Regions from separate parts of the Kitasatospora sp. NPDC049258 genome, predicted to be linked through region 3. Evidence: riboswitches for the same ligand, from Rfam matches in the RefSeq annotation. Region 3 holds a riboswitch; each other region holds the start of a gene.
The links. Region 3 has a riboswitch for S-adenosylmethionine ahead of AB0K43_RS30230 (AAA family ATPase). Riboswitches for the same ligand answer to the same signal wherever they lie in the genome.

Region 1 (5,102 bases), on a different contig from region 3:
CCACCGGAACGCGGGTGAATGCGTCGACCGCGGCTGAATGTATCCGGACATGCGCCCTCTGCAACAGGCCCAACTTTTGGGCAATTGCTATGAGCCCCGGGGGATATGACGGGATGAAAGCGGCACTTGTGAGCAATTGACGCCGGACATCGCGGACCAACGTCACATATCGCCGGAATAATTCTGACGGCGGCCTGACAGTTCGGCTCCGTGCCCCGGATCGCCGGTCTCAGCGAGCGGACAGCCGCTGCGTACCCGACCGGTGTGCGGGGCGGGCCACCTCGAATCGGCCTCGAATACCCCTGCGACACGCACTCTATACCCAGCCACGTGGGCAAATGTCCGACCGGAACGCCGAGAGCCGCCGTCGGGAACGGAATTTCGGCATTCCGGTCCTGACGGCGACTCAAGGCTGCTACGAGCGTCGGCCGAGGTCAGCAGCCGCCGGCCACCGCCGGGATGATCGAGACGGCCGCGCCGTCCTTGATCCCGGTCTGCAGGCCCTCGGCGAAACGCACGTCGTCGTCGTCGACGTAGACGTTGACGAAGCGGCGCAGCTGCCCGGCGTCGTCCAGGATCCGGGCCGAGATGCCCGGGTGGTTCTGCTCCAGATCCTTGATCACCTCGGCCAGGGTGGTGCCCTCGGCGGCCACCTCGGCCGAGCCGCCGGTGTAGGTGCGCAGGATGGTGGGGATGCGGACGGTGGCGCTCATGGACGTCTACTCCTTGCTGCGGGGTGGTGAGGGGGTCGGGGGCGGGGCTTCGGCTCAGGCCAGGCCGGCGGCCCGGAAGGACTCCAGGGTCGGCCGGATGGTGGCGGTCAGCCCGGCGTCGGAGACGGCGTCCAGGGTCTTCAGGCCGTCGCCGGTGTTGATCGCCACGGTCTCCTTCGCCGGGTCCAGCTGTCCGGTCTCGACCAGCTTCTTGAGCACGCCGACGGTCACGCCGCCCGCGGTCTCCGCGAAGATGCCCTCGGTGCGGGCCAGCAGCCTGATCGCGTCGACCACCTCGGCGTCGGTGACGTCCTCGACCGCGCCGCCGGTCCGCCGGGCGATGTCCAGCACGTACGGGCCGTCGGCCGGGTTGCCGATCGCCAGCGACTTGGCGATGGTGTCGGGCTTCACCGGGCGGATCACGTCGTGGCCGGCCTTGTACGCGGCCGACACCGGCGAGCAACCGGCCGCCTGGGCACCGAAGATCCGGTACGGGCGGTCCTCCACCAGGCCGAGCTTGATCAGCTCCTGCAGCCCCTTGTCGATCTTCGTGAGCTGCGAGCCCGAGGCGATCGGGATGACGATCTGCTCCGGCAGCCGCCAGCCGAGCTGCTCGCAGATCTCGTACGCCAGCGTCTTGGAGCCCTCGCCGTAGTACGGGCGCAGGTTGACGTTGACGAAGCCCCAGCCCTCGCCGGCCGGGTCGCCGATCAGCTCGGAGCAGAAGCGGTTCACATCGTCGTAGTTGCCCTCGATGCCGACCAGCTCGCCGCCGTAGACCCCGGCCATCACGACCTTGCCCTGCTCCAGGTCGTGCGGGATGAAGACGCAGGACTTGAAGCCGGCCCGGGCCGCCGCCGCACCGACCGCGCCGGCCAGGTTGCCGGTGGAGGAGCAGGACAGGGTGGTGAAGTCGAACGCGCGCGCCGCCTCGATGGCGCAGGCGACCACCCGGTCCTTGAAGGAGTGGGTCGGGTTCCCGGAGTCGTCCTTGACGTGCAGCTGCGCGGTGAAGCCCAGCTCGCGGCCGAGGTTGTCGGCCTTGACCAGCGGGGTCCAGCCGGGGTTCAGGTTCGGCTTGGACGCCACGTCGGCCGGCACCGGCAGCAGCGGGGCGTAGCGCCAGATCGAGGCCGGGCCGGCCTCGATCCGCTTGCGCAGTTCCTCGGTCTCGTACGAGCCGAAGTCGTAGGCGATCTCCAGCGGGCCGAAGCACTCGACGCAGGCGAAGCTCGGGCCGAGCGGGGTGCGGGCGCCGCACTCGCGACAGGACAGCGCGGCGGCGGGGCCGAGGTCGACGGCAGGAGCTGCGACAGGGGTAGCGGTAGCCATGATGGCGGAGGCCTCTCTCCTCATCTTCCCCGTGACGCGGGCGCGCCACAGGACGGAATTGGCACCTGTCCCGCCGGGGCCTCGACCTGACGGTCAGTTAGCCGGACGGGAAGGTTGCCGGGACTTCAACGGGCCGTTCCCTCAGTCCCTCTGGATGAGCAATGTGGCGAGCGGCGTTACAGCCGACAGCGCGTTTGTGGTCGTGCACAGCGACCCACCCCGACGTGCGAAGGTCGGATCGCATTACCAAGACTGTATCCGAAGGCCCCGGTACCACCTCATAGCGTCCGACACCCGAGACGGCGCCGCCCATCCGAGGAGCGAGATCTTGCCCGACCAGCCCCGGCCCGACGTCCTGCCCCAGGTGGCGTCCTGGCTGCGCCGCCGCTCGTGGGCGGCCGCCGACCGCCCGGTGGAGACGCTGCTGGCCGCCAAGCGCGCGGCGGGCCCGGCCGCTTCCGTGAGCGTGGTGCTGCCCGCCCTGGACGAGGAGCCGACCGTCGGCGAGATCGTGACCGCGATCCGCGTGGAACTGATGGAACGGCTGCCGCTGGTGGACGAGCTGGTGGTGGTCGACTCCGGCTCGGTGGACCGCACCGCCGAGCGGGCCGCGGCGGCCGGCGCCCGGGTGGTGCACCGGGACGACATCCTCCCCCGGCTGCCCGCCGAGCCCGGCAAGGGCGAGGTGCTCTGGCGCTCGCTGCTGGTCACCCGCGGCGAGATCGTCTGCTTCATCGACGCCGACCTGCGCGAGTTCGACCCCGCCTTCGTCACCGGGATCATCGGCCCGCTGCTCACCGATCCGGGCATCCAGCTGGTCAAGGCGATGTACGACCGGCCGCTGGAGACCGCGGGCGCGGTCGTCCCGGCCGGCGGCGGCCGGGTCACCGAGCTGGTCGCCCGCCCGCTGCTCAACCTGCACTGGCCGCAGCTGGCCGGCTTCGTCCAGCCGCTCGGCGGCGAGTACGCGGCCCGCCGGACGCTGCTGGAGCGGCTGCCCTTCCCGACCGGCTACGGGGTCGAGCTCGGCCTGCTGGTGGACGCGCTGGACACGGTCGGGCTGGACGCGCTGGCCCAGGTCGACGTCGGCGTGCGGCACCACCGCCACCAGGACGGCCAGGCCCTCGGCCGGATGGCCGCGACCATCTACCGCACCGCGCTGGAGCGCCTGGACCGCACCCACCGGCTGAAGGCCGAGGACGGCCTGCTGCACCCGCTGCTCACCCAGTTCTCCCGCGACCCCGCCACCCGCGGCTTCACCGCCCACACCCACCCGGTGCACGCCGTCGAACGCCCGCCGATGCGGACCGTCCCGGAGTACCGGGACCGGTAGCGGGTTCTCGGGCGCGCCGCGCGCTGAGTGGTTTGCACACCCGATGTCGCGGCAAGCTTGGCAGTATGGCCGATCACGCGTCCGCACGTTCGAATCAGCCCGGCGCCGCCCCGATCCTGGTGGCCTCCAACCGCGGCCCGGTGTCCTTCACCAGCGAGGACGACGGTTCGCTGACCCTGCGCAGAGGAGGTGGCGGCCTGGTCTCCGGCCTCTCCGCGATCGACGACCCGAGCGCCGTCTGGGTGTGCGCCGCCCTCGGCGAGGCCGACCGGACGGCCGCCCGGCAGTCCCCGGACGGGCGGCTGGACCTCGCCGGCTTCGAGGTCGGCGGCCAGGCCGTCCGGATGCTGGACATCGATCCCGGCACCTTCACCCGCGCCTACAACGGCGTGGCCAACTCGACCCTCTGGTTCGTCCACCACCTGCTCTACGACACCCCGGTCTCGCCCAACTTCGACGAGCGCTTCCGCCGCGAGTGGGAGTCCTACACCACCTACAACACCGCCTTCGCCGAGGCGCTGGCCACCGAGGCCGCCCCGGGCGCCGCCGTCCTGATCCAGGACTACCACCTCTCGCTCGCCCCGGCCCTGCTCCGGGCGCTGCGCCCGGACCTGCGGATCGGGCACTTCTCGCACACCCCCTGGGCCCCGCCGGAGTACTACCGGATGCTGCCGGACGACGTCGGCGCGGCCGTGCTCGCCGGGATCCTGGGCTCGGACCGGGCCGGCTTCCTGACCCGCCGCTGGGCGCTGGCCTTCGCCGACTGCTGCGCCGATCTGCTGGGCGCCGCCGTGGACCGCGAGCAGCTCGCGGTCACGTACCAGGGCCGCACCACCCGGCTCGGCGTGCACGGTCTCGGCGCCGACGCCGACTTCCTGCGCGAGCGGGCGCACCGCCCGGACGTGGACGCCCGGCTGGCCGCCCTGCGGGAGGCGGTCGGCGATCGGCGGACCATCGTCCGGGTGGACCGCACCGAGCTCAGCAAGAACATCGTCCGCGGCCTGCTCGCCTACCGGCACCTGCTGCGGTCCAGGCCCGAGTGGCAGGGCCGGGTCGTCCACATCGCCTTCGCCTACCCCTCCCGGCACGACCTGCCGGAGTACCGCGAGTACACGGCGGCGGTGCAGCGCACCGCGCACGAGATCAACGACGAGTTCGGCACCCCCGCCTGGCAGCCGCTGATCCTGCACGTCAACGACGACTTCCCACGCTCGCTGGCCGCCTACCGGCTGGCCGACGTCGCCCTGGTCAACCCGATCCGGGACGGGATGAACCTGGTCGCCAAGGAGATCCCGGTGGTCTCCGACGACGGCTGCGCGCTGGTCCTCTCGCGCGAGGCGGGCGCCTTCGCCGAGCTCGCCGAGGACGCGATCATCGTCAACCCGTACGACGTGATCGCCACCGCCGAGGCACTCCACCAGGCCCTCACCATGGCCCCCGGCGAGCGCGCCGACCGCACCAAGCGGCTGGCCGCCGCGGCCACCGCGCTGCCGCCGCAGCAGTGGTTCCTGGACCAGCTCGACGCCCTCGGCTGAGCAGCGGCGGCCGGTCGGCCCCCGCTCGGCCGCCGGAGTTCGGCTCGGCCCCGGAGCTCAGCGCCCCGGGCCGATCGCCCCCGCGAGCGCCGCCAGCAGCTCGACCACGCCGGCCGGGCCGGGCACCACCAGGTCCGCCCGGTCGGCGAGGGCGCTCACCGGCGCCTCGCCGCCGACGGCCGCGCTGCA
Region 2 (5,102 bases), on a different contig from region 3:
CGGCCGTGCTGCGTGCCCTGGAGAAGGGCGGGATCGACCTCTGCGTGCTGGACGGCGAGGCGGTGCCGGCCGGCGGGCTGGGCCTCGGGCGCCAGCTCAAGGACGAGATCTACGGCTGCCCGCCGGTGCTGGTGGTGATCGGCCGCCCGCAGGACGCCTGGCTGGCCGCCTGGAGCCGGGCCGACGCCGCGGTCTCCCACCCGGTCGACCCGGTGGCGCTGGCCGAGGCCGCCGCCACCCTGCTCCGCCAGCGGGTCGCCCGCCGGACACCGGCGCACCGGTAGCGGAGCCGCCCTCACCGGTCGTCTCACCAGGAGAGAAGCCGTCCCTAGATTCCGGCGCGGGCCCCGCGCCGGTCGCTAGGCTGGCTCCGACCCGACGGCGATGTACCGATTGAGAGCTGGAGTCAGCCATGGTGAACGTGCACCCTGCGAACGGCGGCGACGACCCCGCGCAGGTGGTCCGCACCTGGCCGGACGTTTTGAGCATGCTGCTGAAGGGGGAGGACCTCGCCCAGGCCGACGCCGCCTGGGCGATGGACCGGATCATGACCGGCGAGGCCACCCCGGTCCAGGTGGCGGGTTTCATGATCGCGCTGCGGGCCAAGGGCGAGACGGTCGAGGAGGTCTCCGGCCTGGTCGACGCGATGTACGCGCACGCCGAGCCGCTGCACATCCCCGGCCCGGCGGTGGACATCGTCGGCACCGGCGGCGACCGGGCCAAGACGGTCAACATCTCGACCATGTCGGCGATCGTCGCGGCCGCGGCCGGCGCCAAGGTGGTCAAGCACGGCAACCGGGCCGCCTCCTCGGCCAGCGGCTCCTCCGACGTGCTGGAGAAGCTCGGCATCCGGCTCGACCTGAGCGCCCGCCGGGTGGCCGAGGTGGCCGAGGAGACCGGTCTGACCTTCTGCTTCGCGGCCAAGTTCCACCCCGCGATGCGGCACGCCGCCCAGGCCCGCCGCGACCTCGGCGTGCCCACCGCCTTCAACATCCTCGGCCCGCTCACCAACCCGGCCAAGGTGACCGCGCACGCCATCGGCTGCTTCGACACCCGGCTGGCCGGCCTGATCGCCGGCGTACTGGCCCGGCGCGGCTCCACCGCGCTGGTCTTCCGCGGCGACGACGGGCTGGACGAGCTGACCATCTCCACCACCTCGCGGATCTGGCTGGTGCGCGACGGCGAGGTGGTGGAGAGCTCCTTCGACCCGCGCGAGGTGGGCATCGAGCTGGTCGGCCTGGAGGCGCTGCGCGGCGCCGACGCCGAGTACAACGCGAACGTGGTGCGCCGGCTGCTGGCCGGCGAGCGCGGCCCGGTCCGGGACGCCGTCCTGCTGAACGCCGCGGCCGCGCTGGTGGCCCTGGAGCTGACCGGGGCGCCGCTGGCCGAGCAGCTGGCGGCCGGGATCGAGCGGACCGCCGCGGCGATCGACTCGGGGACGGCCGAGGCCACCCTCAAGCACTGGGTCGAGGCCACCGCCCGCGACTGACCGGATCCGACGGGGCCCGCCGAGCTGCCCGCCCGGCGGGCCCCGCTGCGTCCGGATGCCGGAACGGTGTTTGACCACTCTCCGGAAGCTGTCCTAGAGTCCACGGCAGGTCATGAGTGACAGCGACAAGCCCCAGCTTGCTGTCCGGCAACCCTCCGTCCGTGGCGGGGTGCCCTGGGTGAGGACCGGGCCACTCGGCGATCCGTCCGCGTGGCAAGCGCGGACTTCCGGCATCGCACTCCCGGGGTCCTACCCCAGGAGGAGTGCATCCCATGACAGTTTCGACCGATCTCTGCGCCCCGCTCGCCGTCCTCGGCCACGACGTCCAGGTGCCCCTGGTCAGCGGCGAGAAGGTCGCCTACGCCGCGCTCGACTACGCCGCCAGCGCCCCCGCCCTGCAGCGGGTCTGGGACGACGTCGCCGCCTACGCCCCCTACTACGGCAGCGTGCACCGCGGCGCCGGCTACCTCTCCCAGCTCTCCACCGACCTGTTCGAGCAGAGCCGGCGGACCGTGGCCGACTTCCTCGACCTGCGCGAGGGCGACCAGGTGGTCTTCACCCGCGCCACCACCGACTCGCTCAACCTGCTGGCCGCCGCCGTGCCGGCCGGCACCCGGGTGTTCGCCTTCGAGACCGAGCACCACGCCTCGCTGCTGCCCTGGCGCCGGGACGGCCTGACCGTCAGCTACCTGCGCGCCCCGCGCTCGCCCGCCGAGGCGGTCGCCGCGCTGGAGGCCGCGCTGAGCGAGCACCCCGAGGGCCCGCGGCTGTTCTGCGTCACCGGTGCCTCCAACGTCACCGGCGAGCTGTGGCCGGTCGCCGAGCTGACCGAGGTCGCCCACCGGCACGGCGCCCGGGTGGTGCTGGACGCCGCCCAGCTCGCCCCGCACCACCGGGTGTCCGTCCGCGAGCTGGGGGTGGACTGGATCGCCTTCTCCGGCCACAAGCTGTACGCGCCGTTCGGTGCCGGGGTGCTGGCCGGTCGCAGCGACTGGCTGGACGCGGCCGAGCCGTACCTGGCCGGCGGCGGCGCCAGCCGGACCGTGGCCCGCGAGGTGGACGGCTCGGTGGCCGTCGAGTGGCACCAGGGCCCGTCCCGGCACGAGGCCGGCTCGCCCAACGTGATCGGCGCCTACGCGATCGCCTCCGCCTGCCGGGCGCTCACCGAGGCCGGCTTCGACGCGCTGCAGGCCAGGGAGCAGGAGCTGATCGACCGGCTCAAGGCCGGGCTGGCCGAGATCCCCGAGGTGAAGGTGCTCAGCCTGTTCGGCACCGACGCCGCCCGGGTCGGGGTGCTCTCCTTCGTGGTGCAGGGCTGGAACAGCTCGCACTTCTCGGCCGCGCTGTCCGCCGAGTACGGCATCGGGGTGCGCGACGGACTGTTCTGCGCCCACCCGCTGGTGCGGACCCTGCTCGGCGGCGAGGAGGCCGCGCCCTCCGAATGCGGGGCGCCGGAGGCCTCGCTGCCCGGCGAGCGCAGCCTGAACGCGATCCGGGTCAGCTTCGGCGCCGGCACCCCGGACGAGCACCTGGAGCGCTTCCTGGGCGCGGTCCGCGAGCTGGTCGCGAACGGCGCCCGGTGGAGCTACCGCAACGAGGGCGGCCGCTGCGTCGCCGACACCCGCCGCTGAGCGGGGCCGCTCCGGACGCTCCGGGCGCGGCTACTCCAGGCCGAGCGCGAAGGCGGCCTCCAGGTCGTGCTGGGAGTAGGTGCGGAAGGCGATCTGGGTCTCGGTGTGCTCGACCCCCGGCACCTTGTTGACCTGGCCGGGGATCACCTCGGCCAGGTCCTCGTGCTGCCGCACCCGGACCATCGCCACCAGGTCGTAGCTGCCGGTGACCGAGTAGACCTCGCTGACGCCCTCGATCGAAGCGATCGCCTCGGCGATCTCGGGGATCCGGTCGACGCTGGTCTTGATGAGGACGATCGCGGTGATCACGCTGGACTCCTGTGTGAGGGGACGGGCCCAGCGTATCGGCCGTCAGGTGGCGCGTCTGCCGGCCCGCGCGCACCCGGCCCAGGCGGACAGCCAGCCGGCCGCGAAGCCGATCACATGGACCAGGTACGCCACCCCGGAGCCGCCCGAGCTGACCGACCACCACTGCAGGACGAACCACAGGCCGAGCACCAACCAGGCCGGGAAGCGCAGCGGCAGGAAGAGCAGCACCGGCACCAGGGTGGTCACCCGGGCCCGCGGGAAGAGCCGCAGGTAGGCCCCGAGCACGCCGGCGATCGCCCCCGAGGCGCCGACCAGCGCCCGCACCGAGTCGGCCGAGTGGGCCTCGGCCAGCGCGTAGCCGTAGGTCGCCAGGTAGCCGATCGCCAGATAGAGGAGCAGGAACCGGGCCCGGCCCAGCCGATCCTCCACCCCGGGGCCGAACACGAACAGGAACAGCATGTTACCCAGCAGGTGCAGCCATCCCGCGTGCACGAACAGCGAGGTCAGCACCGACAGCGCCGGGCTCTTGCCCGGGGTCGGGAGCAGCGTGCAGCCGTCCGCCGCGGTGGGCAGGGCGGCCAGCTGCTCGGCCGTCAGCGGATGCCGGCTCAGCAGCTCGGCCGGGACGGCGCCCCAGCGCTGCTCGTAGCGCTGCTCGGCGCAGGCCCGGGCGGCGCCGGTGCCGTAGGCCGGATTGAGGCCGAAGCTGGGGCCGCACAGCAGGATCAGGGCGCTCAGCGCGATCAGGGCGTAGGTGACCTGTGGCGCCCGGCCCGGCGCGGTGGCCTGCGGACGGACGGCCCGGTCGAGTACGGGGAGCGCCATCCTCCGAGCATTCCTCGGCCCGGGGCGGGGGACACCGCCGGCTGCTGCGTACGGGTGAGGCTGCGCCGGCGGTGGACCGGTGCCGGGGCGTAAGGGCGCAGGCAATAGGCTGGAGGGCCCGGAACCGGGACGATCCGAGAGGACCTCCGATGACCATCGCCGCCCCCACTGCCGAGACCCGCTGGCGCTGCACGCTGTGCGGCAACCTCACCCGCTTCGACGTGACGCGCAGTGCCCGGGTGGTCGAGTACCTGCACTTCGACCTGGCCGGCGAGTCGAAGGTGGAGGAGACCGAGGTGCTCAGCGAGACCATCGAGTCGGTGCGCTGCCGCTGGTGCAACGCGGTCGACCAGGTCGAGCTGGTGGCGCGGCCGGGCGCCGACGAGGCCGCCGAGGGCGGGCCCGGGGCCTGACCCGCCCGGCGCCCGGCCGTCCCGTCCCGATGTGTGGCGTGCTGTCGGTGGGGCACGGTAGACGGGACAATTGCAGAGAGCGGTGAGTTCCAGGGCAGCGGCACAGGGCCGTGCGGACCCCGCCGGACCAGGATCGGAGCCGAGCACGTGGTGGACGCAGCGAGGGGGCCCGCCGAGCCGCAGGGGCAGCAGCCCGCCGCGGACCCGGTGCTCCCCGGCACGGACGAGGCCGTCCCGGCGGCCGAGGCCGAGGCCGACCCCGGCGCCGCCGCGGCCCCGGACGGGTCGGCGCCGCCGGAGCACCTGGACCGCCCGCTCCCCGAGGGCGTCCGCCGCCGAGTGGTCGGGCTGGCCGCCGACGCGCTCGGCGGGATCCCGGCCGCCGACCTGCCCGCCTCGCTGCGCCAGTACGCCAAGTTCACGCCGGCCCGGCGG
Region 3 (5,102 bases):
ACGCCGCCCGGGCGGCCTCGTCCGCCGTCCGCAGATCGCCCTGGCGCAGCGCCGCCTCGGCCCGCAGCGCGGACAGCAGGGCGTGCCGGGTGGTGCCGCAGCGGCTCGCGGCGCGCTCCGCCGGCGGGCCGTACCAGCGCACCGCCCGGTCGGCCCGGTCGGCGTAGAGCAGCACCGTCAGCGCGGCGGTGAGCGCCTCGGTGCTGCCGCGGCCGCCCGGGTGTCCGTCCCGCAGGATGGCCTCCGCGCGGATCACGGCCGCACCTGGTTCGACGGTGCCGGCCAGCAGCGAGGCCAGCAGCCGCATCCCGCCGTCCCGCCCGCCGTCGGCGGCCCCGCCCTCCTCCCCGGGCCCGGCGGCCGGGGCCGAGGTCCGCGCGGCCAGGGACGGGTACCAGTACGCGAGCCAGCCGCGCAGTCCCGCACCGGCGCGCTGCTCGCCGAGCTTGCGCTGCGCGGCCTCGAAGCGCTCCAGGGCGGCCAGTCCCTCGTCCGGGCGGCCCTGCCAGAAGAGGTGGCGGATCGACTTCAGCTCGTGCCGCTTCGCGTCGCTGCCGTCCAGCACCGTCCCGGGCAGGGACGGTACGCAGCGGAACGTCACGGCCTCGGGCGACGTGCCGGCGGTCGGGGTCACGGCCGCGGCCGCCGGGGCGTCATCGGCGGACGGGAGCAGGACGGGCGCGACCACGACGGGCGGGGGCGCGGCGGACCGGGGCGCGGCGGGCGGGAGCACCGTGGGCGGCGGGCCCGGTGGTCCGGCGTCCGGAGAGGGTGACCACGGTGTCCGCAGGTAGCCCTCGGCCGCCCGGACGTGCCCGGCCACCGTGCGGGGCTCGGCGCCGGCCGCCCGTAGCAGCTGCGCCGCCCGCTCGTGCAGGCTGGCCAGTTCGGCCGGCCGCATGGCGGCCAGCAGGTCCCCGGCGGCGCTCGGGTGGCGGAAGCCGCCGCCCCGGAACAGCCCCGCCGCGTTCAGCAGGTACAGCGCCCGCGGGAGCGAGTCGGCGGGCAGCAGCAGCAGTTCGGCCAGCAGGCCGGGGGTGGCACCGGGGCCCAGCACCGCCACGCCGCGGGCATGGCGCAGCGCGAGCGGGTCGATGCGGTGCAGGCAGTGCATCAGCCCGCGCCGGTAGCCCTCGCCGACGGTCAGGATGGCCGGTGCACCGGCCCGCTCGTGATCGTCCATCAAGGCGTGCACCAGCAGCGGGTTTCCACCGGTCAGCTCGTGCGCCTCGGCGGCCAGCCCGGCGGCCGCCGGGTCGGGGAACCGGCGCCGGAACAGCTCCGCGACCAGCTCGGCGGGGAGCACCTCAAGCCTGATCTGCCGGTGGTGCGGCTGGCGGGCCAGCTCGACCTCGAAGAACGGGTTCGGCGGCGTCATGGTCTCCCGGGTGCTGAGGACGGTCAGCACGGCCGCGTTCCTGGTCCGGCGGACCAGGTAGAGGAGGAACTCCAGCGACTGCGGGTCGGCGTCCTGCCGGTCGTCGACCGCGATCAGCACCGGGGTGCGGCCCGCGAGCGTCCGGACCAGGCCGAACAGCCCCTCCAGGGTGGGCTGGCTGAGCCGCCCGTCCAGGCCCTCCGCCACCCCGGGGTGGCGGGCCACCTCGTCGGCGCCCCGGGCGAGCAGGGCCTCCGCCGTGGCGGCCTCCTCCGGATCCAGCGGTGCGCTCTGCAGCAACTGCCGGGCCAGGCCGAGCGGGAAGTCGCGCTCCAGCGGGGATCCGGTGCCCATCAGTACCGTGGCCCCGCGCTCCGCCGCGACGTCGGCGAAGGCGTACAGCAACTCGCTGCGGCCGCTGCCCACCGAGCCGTGCAGGGCGATCACGGCGCCGTGCCCGGCCTCGCAGTGCTCCAGCGCCTCGTACAGGCGGCGGTACTCGGGCTCGCGCCCGGCGGGCAGCGTGCTCGGAAGGTCGAGCGTGAATGGTGCGGGGGCGAGAGACATCCGTACTCCTGAGGCAGGCGCGCGGAAGGGTGGGCCGCAGGGCTCTCCTGTGCACGCGCGGATCGTGACCGGGCTCGTGTCGGCCGACCGGGCGGCGTACCTCACCGCCCCGCAGGCCGACCGCGGTCAGCGACAGAGGGAACTGGCCCGCCGCAGCAGGTCGATGTCGAGCCTGGCCACGAGCCGCAGTGCTGCCGCCCGACGCCCGAGCGCCCCCTGGTCCACGACCTTCTCCATCCCCGCCCGTTACAGGCACCCACCTGCGCTTGCGGCATGACGCCATGCCACCTGGCTTATCCCCGGGGCACCCCACCGCAGTGTGGGGGTTGCCGGTCAGCCGGCCGGGGCCGTTCGACTGACACTCTTCGCCGACTCGAGTTTAAGAAGACGCTGGTGACACCGTCAATCCAATCGCCCCCTCAACCGGCCCCGGGGAGGCCCGGCTTGCGGGGCGGCGGGCAGGCTCGCAGGCGGCGGCCGCTTGCGGCGACCCGGCCGCGTCACCGTCACCGGCCTGCTGGCAGCGCCCTACGACCCCGGCGCCGAGAGCACCCGCATGGAGTTCGGCCAGGCGGTCGTCGAGGACACCGACGGCCGCGCCTACGTCACCCTGGACGACCTCCACCGGGCCGCGCCCGACCCGCTCGCCTGCCGCGAGGCCGGTCTGCTCACCCACCTCCTCGACGACCACCCCGAGCTCGTCCCGCTCCTGCTGCGCCTCACCGTCCCGGCCGCCGGGCTGACCCGCGCGCTGCCGCTCGCACTGGACCGGTACGGCATCACGCTCCGGCTGGAGTACCCGCAGGCCCGCACCGACGTCCGGCTGCCGTTCCCGACACCGGCGGACGACGCCGACCAGGCCGGCCCGCAGATCCACGCACTGCTGGCCAAGGCCCGCCGACTGTCCCACCGCAACCGCCGGCCGGCCTGAGCACGCGCCGGGCCGTCCAGGTGAAACCCGCGCCCGTCCGGCCGTATGGCCGCGCACCGCCGAGCGAACTAAGGTAAGCCTTGGCTGTCATGGCGGCGCCGCGCCGGCCCGGGTCGGGCCCACCCGATGCCGCCCCGTCGGACCCGGGAGCCCCATGCCGTCCGCACGCACCGTCACCGTCTCGGTCCTCCCGCTCACCGCGCTGCTGCTCGCCACCGCCGGGTGCTCCAGCTCCTCGGGCGGGAGCGGCGGCTCCAGCGGCACGATCAAGGTCACCGCGTCCGACGACGCCTGCCAGGTGTCCACCGGCACCGTCCGGGCCGGCCAGGTCGAGCTGGAGGTCAAGAACACCGGGTCCAAGGTGACCGAGGTCTACATCTACGCCCCCGGCGACAAGATCGTCACCGAGCGGGAGAACATCGGCCCCGGCACCGGCTCCACCCTCACCGCGGAGATCAAGCCCGGTTCGTACGAGATCGCCTGCAAGCCGGGCATGACCGGCGACGGCATCCGCCAGCAGCTCACCGTGACCGGCGGCTCGGCGGCCGCGGCGGCCGCCGACCCACGGCTCGACGCGGCGGTCGCGCAGTACCGCCACTACGTGCAGGAGCAGGCCGACGCCACCGTCCCGGTGGTGGCGCAGTTCGCCGCCGCGGTCAGGGCCGGGGACGTCGCCCGGGCCCAGACCCTGTTCGCGCCCTCCCGGGCCGGCTGGGAGCGCACCGAGCCGGTGGCCGAGAGCTTCGGCGACATCGACCCGAAGACCGACACCCGCGAGGACGGCGTCGAGGCGGGCCAGCAGTGGACCGGCTGGCACCGCCTGGAGAAGTCGCTCTGGGTGAACGGCGCCATCGCCCCCGAGGACCGGACCCTCGCCGACCAGCTGGTCACCGACCTCCAGGACTGGCAGACCCGGGTCGGCACCGCCGACATCACCGCCACCAGCATGGCCAACGGCGCCAAGGAGTTGCTGGACGAGGTCGCCACCGGCAAGGTCACCGGCGAGGAGGACCGCTACAGCCACACCGACCTGTCCGACTTCGCCGCCAACGTGGACGGCGCCAAGGAGGCGTACGACCTGCTCAAGGCGGTAGTCGCCGAGAAGGATCCGCAGCTGGTCCAGACCCTGGACACCGAATTCGCCGACATCCAGGCCCTGCTCGCCAAGTACCGGCAGCCGGACGGCACCTACACCCCGTACGACCAGGTCACCGAGGCGGAGCGGAAGACCTTCTCGGACGCGGTGAACGCGCTCGCCGAACCCCTCTCCCGGCTGGCCGTCGCCGTCGCACCGGCCTCCCCGACACCATAGGGCTCCGGGCCGGTGGACCCCCAGGACGAGGAGACCGGGAGCGCGCAGCGGCGCGAGGCCCGCACCGGGTTGAGCCGGCGGGCCGTGCTCGGCCGGGCCGGCGCCGGAGCGGCCCTCGGCGCGGCCGCCTCCCGGCTCACCCTGACCATCGGCTTCGGCCCGAGCCTGTGCGTGCAGGCCTGCGCGGACGATCCCCAGGTCGCCGTCCACGCGATCCGCGACCTGGCCCGCCTCGGCTTCGGCACCGTCTCGGTGCGCTGGTCCCAGCTGGGCTTCGGCAAGACCTCCTCCACCACCCCCGAGGCGCAGACCCCGCGCAACCTGATGGGCTTCAAGGACGGCACCCGCAACATCGCCGGCACCGACACCGAGGCACTGACCCGGTACGTCCGGGTCGCGCCCGCCGACGGCCCCGACTGGATGGCGGGCGGTGCCTACCTGGTGGCGCGCCGGATCCGGATGCACATCGGGACCTGGGACCACACCCCGGCTGGGCGAGCAGGAGGACATCTTCGGCCGCACCAAGGGCGAGGGCGCCTCCTTCGGCCGCGAGCACGAGCACGCCCCCCCGGACCTGGCCGCGATGCCCGAGGACGCGCACGTCCGCCTCGCCCACCCCGACTCCAACAACGGCGCGACGATCCTGCGCCGCGGCTACTCCTTCACCGACGGTACGGACGGCCTCGGCCGCCTCGACGCGGGGCTGTTCTTCCTGGCCTACCAACGCGACACCCGCACCGGGTTCCTGCCCGTCCAGCAGCACCTGGCCGGCACCGAGGCGCTCGGCGAGCACCTGCAGCACGTCGCCTCCGCCCACTTCGCCTGCCCGCCCGGCGTCCACGGCCCGGACGGCTGGTGGGGCCGCACCCTGTTCGGCCAGGCCGGCCCCCATGACCCCCGAGGAGCGCGCGTGT

Region 1: another riboswitch for S-adenosylmethionine. It lies ahead of thrC (threonine synthase); the one in region 3 lies ahead of AB0K43_RS30230 (AAA family ATPase).
Region 2: another riboswitch for S-adenosylmethionine. It lies ahead of AB0K43_RS27985 (aminotransferase class V-fold PLP-dependent enzyme); the one in region 3 lies ahead of AB0K43_RS30230 (AAA family ATPase).

Annotation. Positions count from the first base shown of each region.
Region 1 is NZ_JBFAQT010000014.1:1,575-6,676, reverse strand. Features, by position in the region: gene AB0K43_RS14360 (MoaD/ThiS family protein) at 435-713, opposite strand; gene thrC (threonine synthase) at 768-2,045, opposite strand; SAM riboswitch class I at 2,063-2,206, opposite strand; gene AB0K43_RS14350 (glucosyl-3-phosphoglycerate synthase) at 2,374-3,378, shown strand; gene AB0K43_RS14345 (trehalose-6-phosphate synthase) at 3,444-4,913, shown strand; gene otsB (trehalose-phosphatase) at 4,971-5,102, opposite strand, start outside.
Region 2 is NZ_JBFAQT010000048.1:27,984-33,085, forward strand. Features, by position in the region: gene AB0K43_RS27975 (hypothetical protein) at 1-284, shown strand, start outside; gene trpD (anthranilate phosphoribosyltransferase) at 413-1,489, shown strand; SAM riboswitch class IV at 1,598-1,715, shown strand; gene AB0K43_RS27985 (aminotransferase class V-fold PLP-dependent enzyme) at 1,762-3,120, shown strand; gene AB0K43_RS27990 (Lrp/AsnC ligand binding domain-containing protein) at 3,151-3,429, opposite strand; gene AB0K43_RS27995 (rhomboid family intramembrane serine protease) at 3,472-4,254, opposite strand; gene AB0K43_RS28000 (hypothetical protein) at 4,404-4,667, shown strand; gene AB0K43_RS28005 (NYN domain-containing protein) at 4,971-5,102, shown strand, end outside.
Region 3 is NZ_JBFAQT010000064.1:11,526-16,627, forward strand. Features, by position in the region: gene AB0K43_RS30230 (AAA family ATPase) at 1-1,945, opposite strand, end outside; SAM riboswitch class IV at 2,203-2,315, opposite strand; partial or broken gene AB0K43_RS30235 (DUF2470 domain-containing protein) at 2,442-2,876, shown strand; gene efeO (iron uptake system protein EfeO) at 3,031-4,188, shown strand; partial or broken gene AB0K43_RS30245 (Dyp-type peroxidase) at 4,294-5,068, shown strand; gene efeU (iron uptake transporter permease EfeU) at 5,099-5,102, shown strand, end outside.